3 regions of the Virgibacillus ainsalahensis genome follow, and region 2 is predicted to be linked to each of the others. Evidence: riboswitches for the same ligand, from Rfam matches in the RefSeq annotation. Region 2 holds a riboswitch; each other region holds the start of a gene.
What was found. A riboswitch is a leader RNA that binds a small molecule or an ion and turns the genes downstream of it on or off. The one in region 2 is predicted to bind lysine.
Positions count from the first base shown of each region.

Region 1: it holds a riboswitch for lysine, as region 2 does, so the genes downstream of both, ACZ427_RS05570 (Na+/H+ antiporter NhaC family protein) here and ACZ427_RS18835 (amidohydrolase) in region 2, are expected to answer to the same signal.
Region 3: it holds a riboswitch for lysine, as region 2 does, so the genes downstream of both, dapA (4-hydroxy-tetrahydrodipicolinate synthase) here and ACZ427_RS18835 (amidohydrolase) in region 2, are expected to answer to the same signal.

Region 1 is NZ_AP043943.1:1,188,153-1,194,147, reverse strand. Features, by position in the region: gene ACZ427_RS05585 (M23 family metallopeptidase) at 1-908, shown strand, start outside; gene ACZ427_RS05580 (methionine/alanine import family NSS transporter small subunit) at 948-1,061, opposite strand; gene ACZ427_RS05575 (sodium-dependent transporter) at 1,063-2,595, opposite strand; gene ACZ427_RS05570 (Na+/H+ antiporter NhaC family protein) at 2,830-4,392, opposite strand; lysine riboswitch at 4,553-4,730, opposite strand; gene yunB (sporulation protein YunB) at 4,779-5,543, opposite strand; gene ACZ427_RS05560 (YunC family protein) at 5,648-5,956, opposite strand.
Region 2 is NZ_AP043943.1:3,797,152-3,803,146, forward strand. Features, by position in the region: gene ACZ427_RS18825 (hypothetical protein) at 1-598, opposite strand, end outside; gene ACZ427_RS18830 (hypothetical protein) at 841-1,029, shown strand; gene ACZ427_RS18835 (amidohydrolase) at 1,988-3,586, opposite strand; lysine riboswitch at 3,800-3,974, opposite strand; gene ACZ427_RS18840 (N-acetylmuramoyl-L-alanine amidase) at 4,070-5,224, opposite strand; gene ACZ427_RS18845 (hypothetical protein) at 5,424-5,654, shown strand; gene ACZ427_RS18850 (ABC transporter permease) at 5,759-5,995, opposite strand, start outside.
Region 3 is NZ_AP043943.1:746,648-752,642, forward strand. Features, by position in the region: gene ACZ427_RS03415 (DUF4181 domain-containing protein) at 824-1,276, shown strand; gene ACZ427_RS03420 (VanZ family protein) at 2,305-2,421, shown strand; gene dapA (4-hydroxy-tetrahydrodipicolinate synthase) at 2,737-3,639, opposite strand; lysine riboswitch at 3,768-3,947, opposite strand; gene ACZ427_RS03430 (hypothetical protein) at 4,373-4,531, shown strand; gene ACZ427_RS03435 (DUF4352 domain-containing protein) at 5,091-5,852, shown strand; gene ACZ427_RS03440 (outer membrane protein assembly factor BamB family protein) at 5,877-5,995, shown strand, end outside.

The DNA of each region.
Region 1 (5,995 bases), 1.3 Mb from region 2:
TTTTCGGTGCCTACAACGTAACTGCAGAAGAAAATGTTTACGACAAACGCATGTCCCTTTTTCAAAAGACAGAAGCTTTGACGCAAATTCCATGGTACTATTTTGCTGCCATTGATAATTTTGAGCGGAATATAAAAGAAGATGATGAGGACGAACAAGTCATCTCCATCGCGATTCCTCCTAAAATATGGTTTGGAATAGGTAACAGTACGAACATAACAGATGAAGGGATAATTGAAACCTTTGATGGTAAAGGAAGGGATGGAAATGGGGATCATATAGCTGACCCGGAGAATCCCGAAGATGTTTTATATACAATGGCAAATATAATTTTGGAATACGGCCCAACTGAAGAAGATATTCGAATTGCTTTATGGAATCATTACAAACGGGATCTCACTGTCCAAACCATCATGAATACATCAAAGGTATTTAAAAAGTTCCAGGAAATCAATTTAACAGATAGAGATTTTCCTGTATCCACTGATTATAACTACAGCTACAATAACACATGGGGTGACAGAAGAGGTTTTGGGGGCCTGAGAATTCATGAAGGTACAGATATTTTTGCTGGTTATGGAACTCCGGTCAAGTCCACAACCTATGGAGTAGTTGAAATGATGGGTTGGAATTTATATGGAGGTTGGCGAATTGGCATTAGAGATATCTACAACATTTATCATTATTATGGGCATATGAATGGCTATAATGATGATATTCAGGTTGGGAAGGTTGTTCAACCCGGGGACGTTCTTGGTAGTGTAGGTTCCACCGGCTATGGTCCACCGGGGACCTCTGGCAAGTTCCCACCACACTTACATTATGGAATGTACAAAGATAATGGAGACAGTGAATGGTCATTTGATCCCTATCCTCATTTAAAAAAGTGGGAAAAAATGGCTAAATAAGATTAGAGCCTTTACCAAGGTGGTAAAGGCTCATGAAATTTAGTTGTTTGCCTTATCCTTTCCCTTTTTCACTGCGTAAGTAATACTGGCTGCTAACCCGCCCCATATTACTGTCATACCGACAATCATAACCGCAATTGCACCAGCACTCATATTATTTAACCTCCTTTGATTCCGAATCTCCCTGCTGATTTGTAGAGGACTTCCATTTCGCCAGTGACATTAGTATTCCTACAATTAGTGCACCTGCAGCGACTGCCCATCCACTGTACATAATGAATGCATCCGAATATCCACCATAGTTACCCGTTTCCGTCTCAAACAACTGAAAAATATTCTGTCTCAGTAACTCAAACAACATGTAACCCAAAACAATTGGTGTAATGACACCTAAACATATTGTCCACCATGACCCTAAACGAATATCTGAAACTTCATTTGCATGTGTCTGCAGATTTTTCAGTTTACGTAAGAGCCATGCGATTACTACAATTTCCACCAGACCCAATGCTGCAACACCAAACTGGTTAATGAAATAATCAACCGAGTCCAGGAAGTTTAATCCCCCTTCTGTTGCATAAAGCAGGGAAACAATTGCCGCCACTCCGCCACCGAATAATACTGCTTTCGTTCTGGAGATATTAAATTTATCAGCTAAACCAGCGACATATGTTTCCGTAATAGAAATCAACGAACTCAAACCAGCCAGCACTAACGATATAAAAAACAGAAATCCAAATAACTCATTTAATGCCGGGAGCTGGTTAATAATCTGAGGAAAGACCACAAATGCCAGGCCAACACCATCTGTCACTACTTCATCTACTAGAACATTCGCTTCTGTGGCCATAAACCCTAACACAGCAAATACACCTATACCTGCCAATAGTTCAAAACTGGAGTTCCCAAAACCAACAATAAAAGCATTATTGGTAATATCTGATTTTTTCGGAAGGTAACTGGAATACGTTATCATAATTGCAAATGCGATCGATAAACTAAAGAAGATTTGTCCGTATGCCGCTACCCATACATCAGCGGAAAATATGCTGCTGAAATCAGGTTCAAAAAAGGCATTTAACCCTTGCATCGCTCCAGGAAGTGTTATCGCCCGAATAACAATAATCAGAAAAACAACCACTAATGCAGGAATAAATATTCGATTGGCGATTTCAATTCCCTTTTTAACACCTGCTGATAAAACACCTAAAACAATAAGCCATACAATAATTAATGGAATAAGAACACCTGGAACAAAGCTACCTACCGTACCAGGATCAGCCAGGTTTAAATAATCACCAAACAGAAATCCTTCCGTATCCGATCCCCAATTCAAATTAAATGAAAAGACAGAATAAGACATTGCCCAAGCTATGATTACAGAATAATAAGTAGATATAACAAAGGCAACTAACACTCCCCACCAGCCTATCCACTCTGCCTTTTTGTTCATCCTTTTGAACGATAGCGGAGCTGATCCCCGATACTTATGACCTATTGTGAATTCCATAATTAAAATAGGAATCCCAGCTGTAAGTAAGGCAAATAAATAGGGAATAAAAAATGCTCCCCCACCATTTTCATATGCTTCCGCCGGAAATCTCCAAATATTACCCAGCCCTACAGCAGAGCCGACTGCCGCCAGGATAAACCCTGCTCTTGTCCCCCATTGTGAACGAGTATTCATGTATAGACCTCCTTTTTTTGTTTTTCTCCCTATCATAAGTGTATGTTCAAATATAACAGGGAATGTTTGAAATGTTTGGTTTTTTCTGACTTCACTTGTATTATAGCGGTGCTTTCTGATCATGTCAAAATAATTTTGTAATTTTCTATATTATTATTCTTCTTTATATTATTTTTGGATTTTGCTACATAAAAAAAGCATTCTTTCATCGTTACGTGAAAGAATGCTTTTAATTTATTGAACTTTATTTAAATTGGACTGTGAATAGAATCGAAAAATTAAACCACCAACAATCAGCAGAGCAAATACAATGATTAACGCTAGCAATAACTGACCTGTTAGTCCCAGAACAAGATAACCTGTACATGTAAACACAGCTGCTATTAATGCATATGGCAATTGTGTCAGTACATGGTCAATATGATTCGAACCTGCTCCAGTTGATGATAAAATTGTTGTATCTGAAATAGGTGTGCAATGATCGCCAAACACCGACCCTGCTAGCACTGCAGCTAATGATGGAAGCAGCATATCTACATCTGTTATAACCGCTACTTCTGCTGCAATTGGCAGCATAATGCCAAATGTCCCCCATGAAGTTCCTGTACCAAGTGCCATTAATCCGGCAATTAAGAAGAACATAAACGGGAGCATCGATGCACTAATGGAAGCATTATTTACAATTTCCGCTAAATATTCACCCGTTTTCAATGTCCCGATCACAGAGCCAATCATCCATGCTAATAATAAAATATAAATGGCAGGGAGCATTGTTTTGATTCCTTCCCAAAAGACTTTCACTGCCTTTGCTCTTGGTACAGTTTGCTGAAGATGAAAAGCAAAACTGGTTAATACCGCAGCCAGTCCACCAATGAATAAAGAGAAATTAACATCTGTATTGGCAAATGTTGTTAATATTGTAACATCACCCTCACTTGCATTGGCACCTGTAATAATCATAGAAGTTACAGTTGCTATAATGAGCACTAAAATGGGTACTAGTAAATGAATTATTTTACCACCTTTATGTGGTTCAAACGTGTCACCTAAATCACCTGGAACCTTATCCTGATCCGGATTGATTAATTCCCCTTTTTCAATTGCTCGTCTTTCATGTGTACGCATTGGCCCAATATCCATTGTGAACCAGGCTACCAGAAATACAAGTATTATTGATGTCAAAGCATATAAATTGAGTGGAATCATTTGAATAAACGCGCTTAGTGGCTGCATATCTGTTATTTCATTTGCAGCAAATAACCCGCCAAGAATACCAATTATATAGGCACCCCAACTTGAAATTGGCGAAATTACTGTGATAGGGGCTGATGTTGAATCAATGAAATAAGCAAGTTTAGCTCTGGAGATATTGTGACGATCCGTTAAAGGACGTGCTATTTGACCAACTGCCAAAGCATTGAAATAATCATCAATAAAAATAATTAGCCCCAAAACAGGTGTCATCAATGAAGCCCCTCTTCTTGTCTTCACCCGCTTAATAATCCAATCCCCGAATGCCCGGCTTCCGCCAGATGCCTGCAGAAATGCTGTCATAACCCCCAGTAATAAAAGAAAACCAATCAACAGGAGGTTTCCTGTATTTAATCCCCCATCGGAAATAAAGATTTCTGCAAAAACAATCCATATTTCTTTTAAGGCGTCCACTATATTAAAATCATGAATGAATAATACCCCGACAATAATCCCGGCTCCTAAAGAAATCAACACTTTTCTCGTTAGTAAAACAAGTAAAAGCATAAGAACAGCCGGTATTATTGAATAAAATGTTCCTTCCATTATCGGTTACCTCCAAATATTATTAATCAACTATGCACGAAGATAACTAAAAAGCTTTGAAATAACGAGCATAAATTTCTTTCAGGTAGTATGAAAGCACAAAAAAAACAATGACAGAAAATAACCTATCATTGTCCCGCAATATACGTTATCCTCCATTTCGATCAGTAGTTCTCCATGCAATTTTTGAGCATGACAGTATATCCCTTATTCAAGGATATACCAGCAATAATAAGGCTGACCTCCCTATTATGCTTCGGCAGACAATCCTTTCATCAACAATCATCGATGTCATTCTCCTGCTGATTACTTTTATTATCTGCACCTCTACCTCACCGATCTGATAAGGTTTAATTATTTAATTCCGATATTAATATACTAGATTTTCAGTCATTCTGCAAGTCATCTTTTGGTACAGCGATTGAGGGGCCACCATCTCCTTCGCCATAGAAATCCGGAACATCACCCATAATCACTCCTGAATCGATGTATATTTTGGTGCTCACTTCTTTCACTTCTGTTGTAAAAGGGATAACAATTTGAACATCAGCCTCTACAATCAAATAAACGGTAACTAAAGCTCCATTAATACCTATGTCTTCAACTTCCTCGATAACGTCTGTTCTCACACTTCCAGCTAATTCAAGATTAACAGGGATACTTGGCCCCAGATTGGCAAGCAGTGTATTTCCAGTTGCTTGACCGATGGGTATATCAACTACTGTAGGATCCAGCTCGGTATAGCTTTTTTCTTCGTCTTCATATTCCGCTGGTTCCTCAAGCGGATGATCAAATTGAAGCGGTTCTCCTCTGTTCATACTCGTAAAAAACTCTTCAACGCGATCTGTTGATACACGGTTTATCTCACTTACCACAGAAGAATTCCAGCCGTATGTAGTTATATTTCCCTCATTATCCCTAGTAATGGACCTCACCTCTTCAAAATCATATTCTTCAGCAAATCGTACTGCAGAGTTAATCGCTCTTGTAGCAAATTCTTCTGTCTTTAATTCTGCTATTTCCAGTAATGTTGGTGTGAGTCCTTTATTAATAATCCAGATACTAAAGAAAACAAAAACCATAAATAATATGAAGGTAATTATTAATACATTTTTCCCTGGAGGTGGCGCAATTTTTTTTCTAAATCGCATTCGCTTTTTCAACATAAAAACCCCCTTATAACAAATTTATGCTTGTTTTAAGGGGGTTAGAATGTAAAGTTTTTCCGTTAAATTTTCTTACTGTATTCGTACAACTAAGATATTTTCATCAGCGCATCTTTGCCTGTCATACCAACTTCCCATCCGTATGCTTTGGAAGCATCTGTAATTTTTTCTAATGGAGCATGTAATAATTCATCAATGGTTCTAACACCCATCGCACGAGCAGCAATTACATTTCGTTCTTTTAATTTCGGTATCTCATTAAAGATGTCCACGTCCAATGCCGCACACATAATGTAGCCCACATCATTGGAAATCGTTAATAGATTCGTTTTAGGCAACTCGACGCGAACTGCTGTAAAAAACATGCCGTCTACTTCTAACGGATTGACTGTAATCATGGAAATAGAAGACCTCCTTTGTGATAACAATACATGGTA
Region 2 (5,995 bases):
TCTTTTCATCCTCAATCGGTATCTGCAGCAGCTGTACTTGTTCTTTAGCAAGTGGAGCTGTTGATTCAGGGGTTAAATCAAAGGGTTCCCAATTAATCTGTTCTTCATGTGGAAAAACACCATCAATGGAAAATAATATAAGCTTTCCGTCTGCGTTAAACTTCACTTCAATTATGCCAGAAGGATAAACAGGTACATTATCCACAGCTGCCTGGAAATATAGTGAGTAATTGTCATCATTCATTAGTTTAAATTGACGGCCAAATTCCAGTCCGGTGAGCTCTTCCACCCATTCAATTGCATTTTCAGTATCGGCATCGGGAAAACCGCTTTGCTCTGCAAAAGTAACATCTTCAACAAAGATAACTCGCTTCACTTTTTTTGAATGGATATCCATATCAATGACCGCTGTGCCGGGAGGGTTGATGTCCTCATCTGTCTGATCGTTGTTCTTAGGAAACCATTCCATGGAAAGAATATAAAATGTATCCTGAAAATCGTCCGTTTGTCGAAAAATAGAATGTCGTTTTAAATAGTAACTGTCCAAACCAAATGTATCGGCAGTCTCATTCACGAGCTCCTCTAAAATTTCATGCATTTTAAAACCTCACTTTTATCGTTTTCTTAAGTATATCATTCAACATCTTACGTAAAAATAAAAGTCATTTAAAGACCGTTTTTTAAAGTGTCTTTTCACATAAACAGCATACGGAACTTTCTTGATTGAAAGGTTGGAGAGAATAAATATCAGTTTAATGGTATTTTGAGTATGATTTATTCAAAATTAAATGTAAAATGAAAGTAAGATGGTAAGTTGTACATAGAGAAGGGGGTGTTTGTTTGACTACGAAAGAGGAAGTCATTCAAATCATTAAAAGTTTACCGGATAGTGTATCAATGGAACAGATCATGCATGAATTATATGTTCATATTAAATTCCAGCAAGGTGCACAGGAAATGAATAACGGGAAATCCGAACCGAAAGATAAAGACACGATTAAATCAAAATCCGGAAAATGGCTGCACTAGAAAACGTGGTTTTTCACTAATTTTGAGATTGAACGATCGAACGCAGAGAAGAACCGCTTGTTCAGTCACTCATCGGGTAGATGAACGACAGAACGCAGAGGAGAACCGCTTACTCAGTCACTCATCGGGTAGATGAACGACAGAACGCAGAAGAGAACCGCTTGTTCAGTCACTCATCGGGTAGATGAACGACAGAACGCAGAGGAGAACCGCTTGTTCAGTCACTCATCGGGTAGATGAACGACAGAACGCAGAGAAGCACCGCTTATTCGGTCACTTATCGGGTTGAAGAACGCCCGAACGAAGCGGAGAACCACTTATTCGGTCACTCATCGGGTTGAAGAACGCCCGAACGCAGAGGAAGAGCCGTCATTCGGTCACTCATCGGATTGATGAACGCCCGAACGCAGAGAAGCACCGCTTATTCGGTCACTTATCGGGTTGAAGAACGCCCGAACGAAGCGGAGAACCACTTATTCGGTCACTCATCGGGTTGAAGAACGCCCGAACGCAGAGGAAGAGCCGTCATTCGGTCACTCATCGGATTGATGAATGCCCGAACGCAGAGAAGCACCGCTTGTTCAGTCGCTCATCAGGTTGATGAACGCCCGAACGCAGAGGAGAACCGCTTGTTCAGTCACTCATCGGGTAGATGAACGACAGAACGCAGAGAAGCACCGCTTGTTCAGTCACTCATCGGGTTGAAGAACGCCCGAACGCAGAGGAAGAGCCGTCATTCGGTCACTCATCGGGTTGAAGAACGACCGAACGCAGAGAAGCACCGCTTGTTCAGTCACTCATCGGGTTGAAGAACGACAGAACGCAAATGTTTTTTAGTATATCCACGAAAAAAGCATACCAATCACTATGTGGTTTGGTATGCTTTTTAACTTGTTCATTCAAAAGTGAACTATTTATCCTTTCATAAGCCTTCGTTTTTCGGCAGATGTTCATGAAATTAGTTTTTCTGGTATTTGATATCTCCACCGATAATTGTCATTTCGATTTCTGTATCGAGTAGATCATCCGGATCTTCCATCTCAAATGGGTCCTTTGAGTAAACGGTCAGATCGGCCAATTTCCCCCTTGAAATGGTTCCCTTTACAGTTTCTTCATTTGTTGGGTATGCTCCCATTTCAGAGAATAACCGAAATGCCTCCTCCATCGATAGTTTTTCCTTTTTATTCCATCCATCATGCGTTTGTCCGGGTGCTTTTCTTGTTACAGCTGCATGAATCCCCAGCAAAGGATCAACAGGTTCAACTGGCGCATCCGAACCACCTGCACAGATTACACCAGCTGATATTAGTGATTTCCATGCATAAGCAAGGTCAATTCGTTTTTCACCCAGTCTTTCTTGTACCCATGGAAAATCCCCAACCAAAAATCTTGGCTGTATATCTGCAATTCGGCCTGGCACTGCCAACCGATGGATTAAATTATCCCTTAATACCTGCACATGGATAAGCCTGTCACGGTGGGAGGCAGAAGAGAATTGATCCAGTACATCCAAAACATTTTCCAGAGCCTGGTCGCCGATGGTATGAACTGCGATTGGCATGGACAGGTCCCGTGCGCGTTTAACAATGTCGAAAAGTGTTTCCTGATCTAACATGGCTTCCCCGTAGTTTGTTGAATCATCGTGATAGGCTTCAGATAAAAGCGCAGTGCTTCTGCCAAACGCACCATCTGCGAAAATTTTTACAGCGCCAATTTGTAATGTATCATTTCCGTATCCGGCATACATACCAGATTCCCGTAAATCATTCAGGAACTCATGATTAATTAATAGATTACACCGGAGGCCAAGCTGCTCCTCATTCAAGAGTTCATCATAGATTTGATATGTCTGCGTAAGACCGCCTAAATAGAGCGGATCGTTTGTATGTACGCTTGTTAGGCCTTTCTCCATCGCAAACTTGATGGCTTTTCGCATTGCCGATTTCAGCTCACCATAAGATTTCTCCGGAATATGCTGATTTACGATATCTGACGCAGACTCCAACAGAAGTCCAGTCGGTTTTTGTGTATGTTCATCCAAAACGATCGTACCACCCTCGGGGACTGTTATATCCGGATGGTAATTGCTCATTTCCAGTGCTTTGCTGTTAACGAGAGAAGCATGTGAACAAATTCTTGATAAAAACAAAGGACAATGTGGTGCCACATGATCCAGCTCATGCAGTTCAGGAGCTGATCCATCCGTGAACAAATTTTCATCCCATCCGGTTCCAACTAGCCATTCGCCCGGTTGTAAGCTATTCGCTTTCTGTTGAATTTGCTCAAGCATTTCCTGTTTGGAAGTAATGCCAGTTAAGTCGAGACTCAGAAATGTATTGGCAAGCATGGAAAGATGGAGATGGCTGTCAATTAAACCTGGGGTAACCGTTTTTCCATCCAGATCGACTTTTTCACTGGAAGCATCTTCCCATTGAAGCAGCATGTCTTCTGTTGTCCCCATATCAATAAAGTGGCCATCTTCAATTACAACAGCTTGCACTTTGGGTTTTGATGGATCAAATGTATAAAAGTTCCCATGTGTATAGATTTTTTTCATGATGTGTGCCTCCTTTAGTAATATTGTTCATTTTTTGCCAATCGAATGGCTTTCTCATTGTATGCAATGAAACAGTTGATGTGTTTGTGTCAGGGATATGCTGAAGGAATGAAGGGGATGATGAGGTTGTTTCTCGTAATTGCTTTTTAAATATAAAAAAACAATGATAGAAAATAACTTACCATTGTTTTACAATATACGTTATCCTCCATTTCGATCAGTAGTTCTCCATGTATTGTTAAACATGGCAGTATCTCTCTTCTTCAAAGACATACCAGCAGTAATAAGGATGACACGTATTACGCTTCGGCAAATAATCCTTTCATCAATTATCATCGATGTCATTCTACTATTGAGTACTAGTATTATTTGCACCTCTACCTCACCGATCTGATAAGGTCTGATTTATGAAATTATGCTTATGTTATCAGAAGATATACCATTATTCAAGAAAAGCTGCCCTTGTCTGGACAGCTTTTCCTTTTAATTATGAAAATAATTTTTCAATCCGTTCGTAATCGCCTCTGCTGCTTTGTATTGATAGTCAGAAGTTTGCACAACAGACAGATCATATTGATTCGATATGAATCCAAGTTCAACAAGAACAGAAGGTGCGCTTGTATTACGTAGCACACGATAGTCTCCTTCCATAATGCCCCTGTTGTTCAAAGACGTAGTGGAAGCCATTGCAGACTGTACCTGTTGTGCCAGTGTACGGTCTGTATTACTGTAATAAAATGTGCTGTTTCCATTCACAGAAAGTAAAGGAAAGGAATTATAATGCAAGCTGACAAAAGCATGGGTGTTGTGATTATTACTGATGCCAACTCTCTCATCGAGTGAAATAAAGTAATCTCCGGATCTTGTCATTGTTACATTAGCCCCTGCACTTTCCAACTGTTGCCGGACGATATCAGCTGTAGATGAAACCAAGTCTTTTTCGTAGACGCCATTAATACCGATTGCACCGGGGTCCTTTCCACCATGCCCTGGGTCAAGAACGATATGATAGCCTTCCAGTGATCCATTTGAGTTCTGTGATACCGGTTCACTTACATCATTGCCTGAGCCTGTGCTTTCAGATTCACTTGTTTCCTTTTCGGAATTTACTGCTTCTGATTCAGTTGCTTTATCGGTTAGCCATGAAGCAATCCATCCCGTTGATCCGTTACCTAAGTTAACTTTATGCCAATCACCTGATGTTTCCACTATATTGTATGTATCTGGGGATGAAGTTAAACCAATGACCTTGTGATTTGTCCCGGGCCCGGTCCGGATATGTACACCGTTTGCTTTGACTGTAACTGACTCAGCTGATGCTGAAGTTTGTGAAACAGTAGGGGTACTGTTTTCTTCAGGTTGGCTAACCGCAATCAGATGATGTTTAGCTACCCAGGCTTCTTCACCACCGTAATAGGTTTGTACCCAACCGTATTTTTCCTGAAATGCGATAACGTTGTCACCTTTGCTTAGCGAACCGACAATTTCCGCACCGTCAGCAGGTTCACTACGTACATTCAGTAACGAATTGCTGACTTCGTATGTTTTTTCATTTGCTGCGTACACCGCGGTCGGAATAAATAGAAATAAAAATACCAGGAAACCAATCCCAACCGTCAGTTTGTGTGTGATTCTCATAAAGTCCTCCTTTGCTGTGGGTAAAATTAAGACTATTAAATTAATAATAATAGTTAATTGTATCCGTAACAAGTGAAAACTAAACACTTTTTGCAAAAAACCATCCGGAAGAACTATGGATAGATGATTATTGTGTTTTTTGTCCTATTTTGGTGTCGATTGTGAGGGGATCTGACATCGTTCCAACAATAATATTCGATTGCTAGTACTCATCGCCTGCATTCATCCAAACATCACCCTCAAGCCAGAGCTCATCACCTACATCCAGTCCAACATCACGCTCAATCCAGAGCTCATCGCCTGCATTCATCCAAACATCGCCCTCAATCTAGTGCTCATCGCCTGCATTCATCCAAACATCACCCTCAAGCCAGTGCTCATCACCAGCATCCATCCGAACATCACCCTTAATCTACTGCACATCGCCTGAATCCAGTCAAACATCACCTTCAACTCAGTAATCATCACCAGCATCCATCACTATACACAAAAAAACGGAGTTGCTTCCTTAAGCAACTCCGCTAATTACGTTTCTTATGCCCGAATCCATTTCCAAATCTCTCCAGGTGTTGCGTTCTTTCCATACATCAAAATACCAGTTTTAAAGATTTTTCCGGCAAGTTTCATAAAGATCCAGACACTGACGACTAAAATAGCAACTGCGATGATTATTTCAATCCACGGCCACTCTTCCATGATGGAGAGCCGTAGCAGCAATACGCCAGGGGAAGTGAATGGAATATACGTACCAATTTGAGCTATCAAGCCAGT
Region 3 (5,995 bases), 810 kb from region 2:
AAAATAACCACCCATAGGCCTGGTAAGCATAATGGGTAGTTATTTTAAAAAAACCTATAATGTGAGCCGCCCCCTTGAAGGGCTAATGTATCTGACCGTTAGTGCATCAGTACTAGCGGTCTCTTTTTATGTTATGCAATATATCTCTTTTTATTATACCCGATATTCCTGGAAATGAAAACAGTAAAATAATACATAGTATGAAGAGGCAATAGGGATGTCTGATTACAGAAGGGCCCAGGATATGTAATAATTTCTATGAATGGATTTAATTAATGATGTAAGTTAGTGTAAACTAAACTCGAGAATACATACAAATGTAAAGTATGAAGTTTGTGAGTCAACTAACGAGGATAGTTCAAAAATCCTCCTAGGTGGTTTCAGTATATTTATGGTTTTTTTATTTTGTAACTAATTCAATACCTACTTAAAAACTGTAATAATAATGTTTTAACAAGGAGAGGGATTCGGTGGACACAAAAAAACTACACTATCTTATTGCTTTTATATCATATCCAATATTAATTTTACATTTTATCTTCGGTAATTACACAAACGAAAAGTTAATTTCTGGTATAGTGTTTTTTTAGTTACTACTGTTATTTATGTGGGGTTTGTTTATTTATTCTTTAAAAGTGATATAGGTAGGTTAATAGTAATGTGGGGATTAGTTTTAATTGTAATCGTTTCGATTTCCTTAACCTTTACAATAGAGCAATAATATCTATGTTTATTCAGTTCTCTTTCTTAATCGCTTAAAGCAGGTTAATAAAAATCTGAATTATGAATATAAACGCAAATGGGAACGAGGGAGGATAAATATATGTATGTAGTAGAGCCTGCTTTTTGGCCGAATTTAATATTATTGTTAGCCATTATATTATTGTTGATGGTTTTGTTTAATACAATAATGAGAAAATGGTTAAGAATTAAAAAAAAGAAATTCTTTTCATATAATCATGTGAATGAGAAACATAAAAAAATTGATTGGACAATTAGAATTACTACAATAGTCGTTATTTTATTGGGATATATTATAACCATCACGAGAGGACCTATGGATATGATTTGGTTTTTACAACCGTGGTTTATACTATTTATTTTTATGATTGTTTCTGAAACGGTTAGAGCTGTTATGGAGCGAAAGTATGCAGAAAATCCTAATGCTTATAAACTAACAATTAGCCAAATCGTATTTTTTCTTATATTGCTTTTCACATTGTTCATGACTGATTTTTTTGGATTAATAGAAATAACGAAAAGGGAGTACTATTGAAGTAACTAGTGCTTATCTTTAAGAAGTATTTTCTGAAATCGGAGTGGATTACAGCTTCATTATTAAGTCAATGTTTTAAATGAAAGGCTGTTGAGTTATCGGGCAGTATTGTAGAATAGGATTGTTATTTATAGCAAACATTTTATTTCTGAATTCAAAGCACAAGGCGAACATCAAATCTTGTTCGTCTTTTTATTTTTGTAAAAACTTAATAATATTTTTGGAACATTATGTTAGTGTTGAAGGGTGCGGTATTGAACTAATGGTAGTTTAGTGAAAAAATTACTTGTTTGAAGAAAAAGGAGTAAAGGAATGAAGAGAAAGATTAACATTTGGTCATTTATCCTATCAATCATTTGCATTTTATTATTTGTTATAGTTTCATTTTCCCGTCTCATTGAGTTTTCCGTATTGGGTACACACCCTTTAAATCTGGTTTTATATATAACGTTGATAACATTAGTTTTAGGGGTATTCGGTTTTTCAGGAATTCAAGATTGGCAGGGAATGGCAAGGAGTGTGACTACTGTAATTATTACGTTGGGTTTATCAAGTTTGTTAGTTTTCGTTATATTTTTTGGAAGTTTCTTAAGCTAAAGGGTAGTTTTTCTGGAGGATGATAGAAAGAAAAGATGCCAATTCTGTTCAGCAAATGAACTAGATGAAACTTTAGATTTCTCCAAATCGTACTGATGAAATGCTGCCAGAGGCGGTTTGCTTTTGATTTCATAACTCTTTTTGCCAATACTGTTTAGGGAGAATAATTTAGATCCCAAGAAATGCCTCCAGGAAAAAAATGATAATTAATAAGTTAATCATTTGAAAACTAAAAAATAGATGGATTTTTATTTTTTGAGTAATTTTATATGTTTTACTGAGTAGAATTTGTTAGAAGAGAATCGAAGGGTGGGATAATGTGAGCTTAGTAACATTATTACTAGGGGTAGGCGTGGTGTTTTTTATATTTTTTATAATCGCCATTGCTTCATCGAGGAAATAACTTAACCAGTTTTGGCAAAGTTGAAACATTGCAATACGTTACTCAATTAGGTGTATTTGATGTAGATGATATTATATTAAACACATTAGGTGGATATTTAGGATTTCTGATTTTAGTTTTATTTAAGAAAAGGTCATTAAACTAATGTATGCGATTGTTAAAGAAGGCAGTAGCTTTTTCACTATTAAAGCAGATTAGCTGAAGATTTAGTTAATCAAAGAGGTGATAACGATGGGGTTCGTTTACACTATGCTAGTTATTTTATCATCGGCAGGTTTCTTATATTATTTGGGAAAGTCAGATAAGGATTCAAGAGAACAGAGATAAAGACGAATTTTTTTCTGAAAGGATAATTTTTATTTTGAACTATTGCTACTCGTGTTAGTGCGCAAATCAGTTATCTGGCTTAAAGGAAAAGGGGTCTGATCCTTTGCTTTGGCTCAGCCCCCCCCCCCTGTAATTATACAATCGCCCGAAAACGGGAAAAATATCCCCTTGCTTCCGTCAGCACGTTTTGCAATACAGCAGTTTCTTCCCGGTCCAGTGGCATCATTGGCAGACGAACGCCACCCACTGGAACACCGCTTATATTCAGGGCAGCTTTTACCGGTGCTGGACTTGGGGCTGCAAATAATGCTTCCATCACAGGAAGCAGATCCTGATGAAGAGAAGCAGCACCAGCAATATCTCCTTTTTTAAATGAAGCAACCATTTCCTGCATTTCATTACCAATGACATGTGAAGCAACCGAAACAACGCCTGCTCCGCCGATAGATAAAGCTGGTAATGTCAGCCCGTCATCGCCGCTGTACAATGTGAAATCATCTGGTGTGTTGCGGATGATTTTTGTCATGGCGCCAAGATCAGCGCTTGCTTCTTTGACTGATACAATATTTTCGATTTCTGAAAGACGCAAAATGGTTTCCACAGACATATTAACACTGCTTCTGCCAGGAATGTTATACATCATTACAGGTAAGTTGGTGGAACTTGCAATTGCCTGAAAATGCTGGAATAATCCTTCCTGGTTTGGTTTGTTATAGTATGGTGTAACGAGCATGATCCCATCAACACCGGCTTCCTCTGCCTGTTTCGTCAACTGGATAGAGGCTTTCGTTCCATTGGAACCTGTTCCGGCAATCACCGGGACACGTCCATTGACAGCCTTCACAACGAATTTGAAAAGATCGACTTTCTCTTCCGGTATCAATGTCGGCGATTCACCGGTTGTACCGGCTACCACCAAACCATCTGATCCGTTCGCAATCAGATAATCCACTAATGTTTGCGTCGCATGATAATCAATTTCTTCCTGGTAATCAAATGGTGTCACCATTGCTGTTAAAACTTGCCCAAAATACATAACTTCCACACCCTTTGCCAAAATTTTAAAAAACAGTAGGTGGAAAGGCCATGCATGGGAAATGCAAAAAAGCAGCAGCGAGGGATTTCGCTACTGCTGTAGAAAGTCATTTTACAATTCGTTTCCATGCGCAAGATAGCCCTCCATATAGTTCCCTATATGACAGTTCCATATTTATTCAATAGCAGAACCAGTCCCGAGAAATATGAGTTTCCCGCCACTTCGGCAATTACCCCTTTTCACAATCCTCATAGAATCTCATCATCCTCCGATTGTGTAGTGATGGCAGTTGCACCTCTATCCTCATTTCAAACTTATGAAATAAGAAAATATTTAATTGACTGTAATATAACAGAAAATATTGAATTGCGCAAGGGAAAGAATGAATAAATTTTATTTTCGTTCAAGCCATGATGGAAATTGGGTGGGGAAAATCCGTTGCAATGTTTAATAGTTTTCGTCGAGAGTCATAAGGAATGATGAATAAATTTTAGGTAGATGTAGGGTTGTAATGGTGAAAACACCCTTTATGATAGGGGGATTAGAAAGCTGAAGATTCTAAAAAATAGGGAAAATATGATAGGGGTTGCATGCGAGAAAGAATATGATAAAATGAGTAGCTGTATGATTAAGTATAAAAATAAAAATTCGGGCGAAAGTCATAGGTTATTGTTCTATTACCACACCGCCACAAGAATATACATGTTCAGGATAGAAAGGAGCTATCATATATATGCTAAGTGACTATCACATCACGTACCAAACAGAGGATGGTCTTGTAAAGCAAACAATTGTTCAGGCAAAGACAAAGAAAGAAGCGGACGAAAAAACAAAAGATCAGCTAAAGGCAATCAAAGTTATTCATACGGAAGAAGGAACACATACAATATAAACGATAGGAAAACCATCAATCGGCGGCCGCTCGATTTGAAACTTCCCACTTGGGTCTGGAAAAGAGGAATTTTTTTCAGGCTTTTCTTTTTGCTCAAAAAGCAGCGATTAAAGGAACGATCAGGAAAATCTGCTGCATGGGAAAGTATATCCATTTCAAACTCGATTTTCATACGCTTTCTTCATTTAGATTTCATCAAATGTGCAGCAGAATCACCTAACATTATAGGACTACCATCGGATGAATATCCAATATCGATTCCATGCACGAATCCCCTCTTTTTCACCCGTATTAAACCTCAATTAATGTTCACCAGTCCTGCCTCGTTACTTTAAGCATATATCTTTATAAGCTCCTTATATTTTATCGCAATTTTCTAACTGTCTTGAAAGGGGGTCAACAGGTTTCATTTTATAGGAAATATCATCATAACAACCTGTGAGAAAATACCTATTTTAATAAGTTGATATGGTTTTGTGTTACTTTCTGTGGATACTTATAGCCAGAGGACTATGCTAGAATACTATTAGTTTTGTAACGTTAGCGAGGAGGTAGGGAAATGAAAAAAGTAATGATGCTGCTTGCTGTGATGATCATGAGCATACTCATTATAAGTGGTTGCGGAAGCAGCGGGGAGACGGTTGATGAAGAGCAATCAACAAGTGCTTCTGAAGAGAATGAAGCCGAAGAAGTAGAGAAAGAAATATCTGAGCAAGAATCAACGGAAGAAGAATCCACCGAAACGGACACAGCGGAAAGTGATGAAGCCAAAGAGGATGAGTATGGTAAGGGCGGAGATGATTTAAGCAATGCGGAAAGAACAACGAATGAAAATGGCGATGATGTCTTTGTTACACCAATGGGGGAGGAAGGTAAGATTAGACATTGGCAGCATCAATATAGTGTCGTAGTTAAAGTAAACGACTTTTTCATTACAGATATACTGCCGGATGAAGTAACAGAGCATGAAGCGATTAAAGAAGCGGGTGAAGGAGAAACCCAGGCCGTTGTTGACGTAACCTTTAAAAACGACGGGGAACATGCGGAATATTATCAAGGGGATGGTACGTTTTCAACAAATTTTGGTCATGAATTCACGATAAGACCAGATTTGGAAAGAAAAGATGCTAGCACTACGATTAATGATGGCGGAAATGTACCTTTTATTGATGGGGAAATGGAAGACGTTACACTTAATCCAGGGGAAGAGCAGCAGGTATATCTCGTATTTCCCATCGATCAGGAATACGCAGATGAAGATTCATATTATCTGAGTAATTATTATGATTTAAGTACCATCTATGCTTGGGAGCTTCAGTAAAAAACGACTTAGGAGTTGTATCATATGAAAGATATAAAACTGTTGGGAATGGCGATGGTTGTCATGGTTTTCGTCATCGGTTGTTCCGATTCAGATACAGCAGAAACCAGTCCAGAAAGTCCGGGTGCTGGAAGTGAAAACCA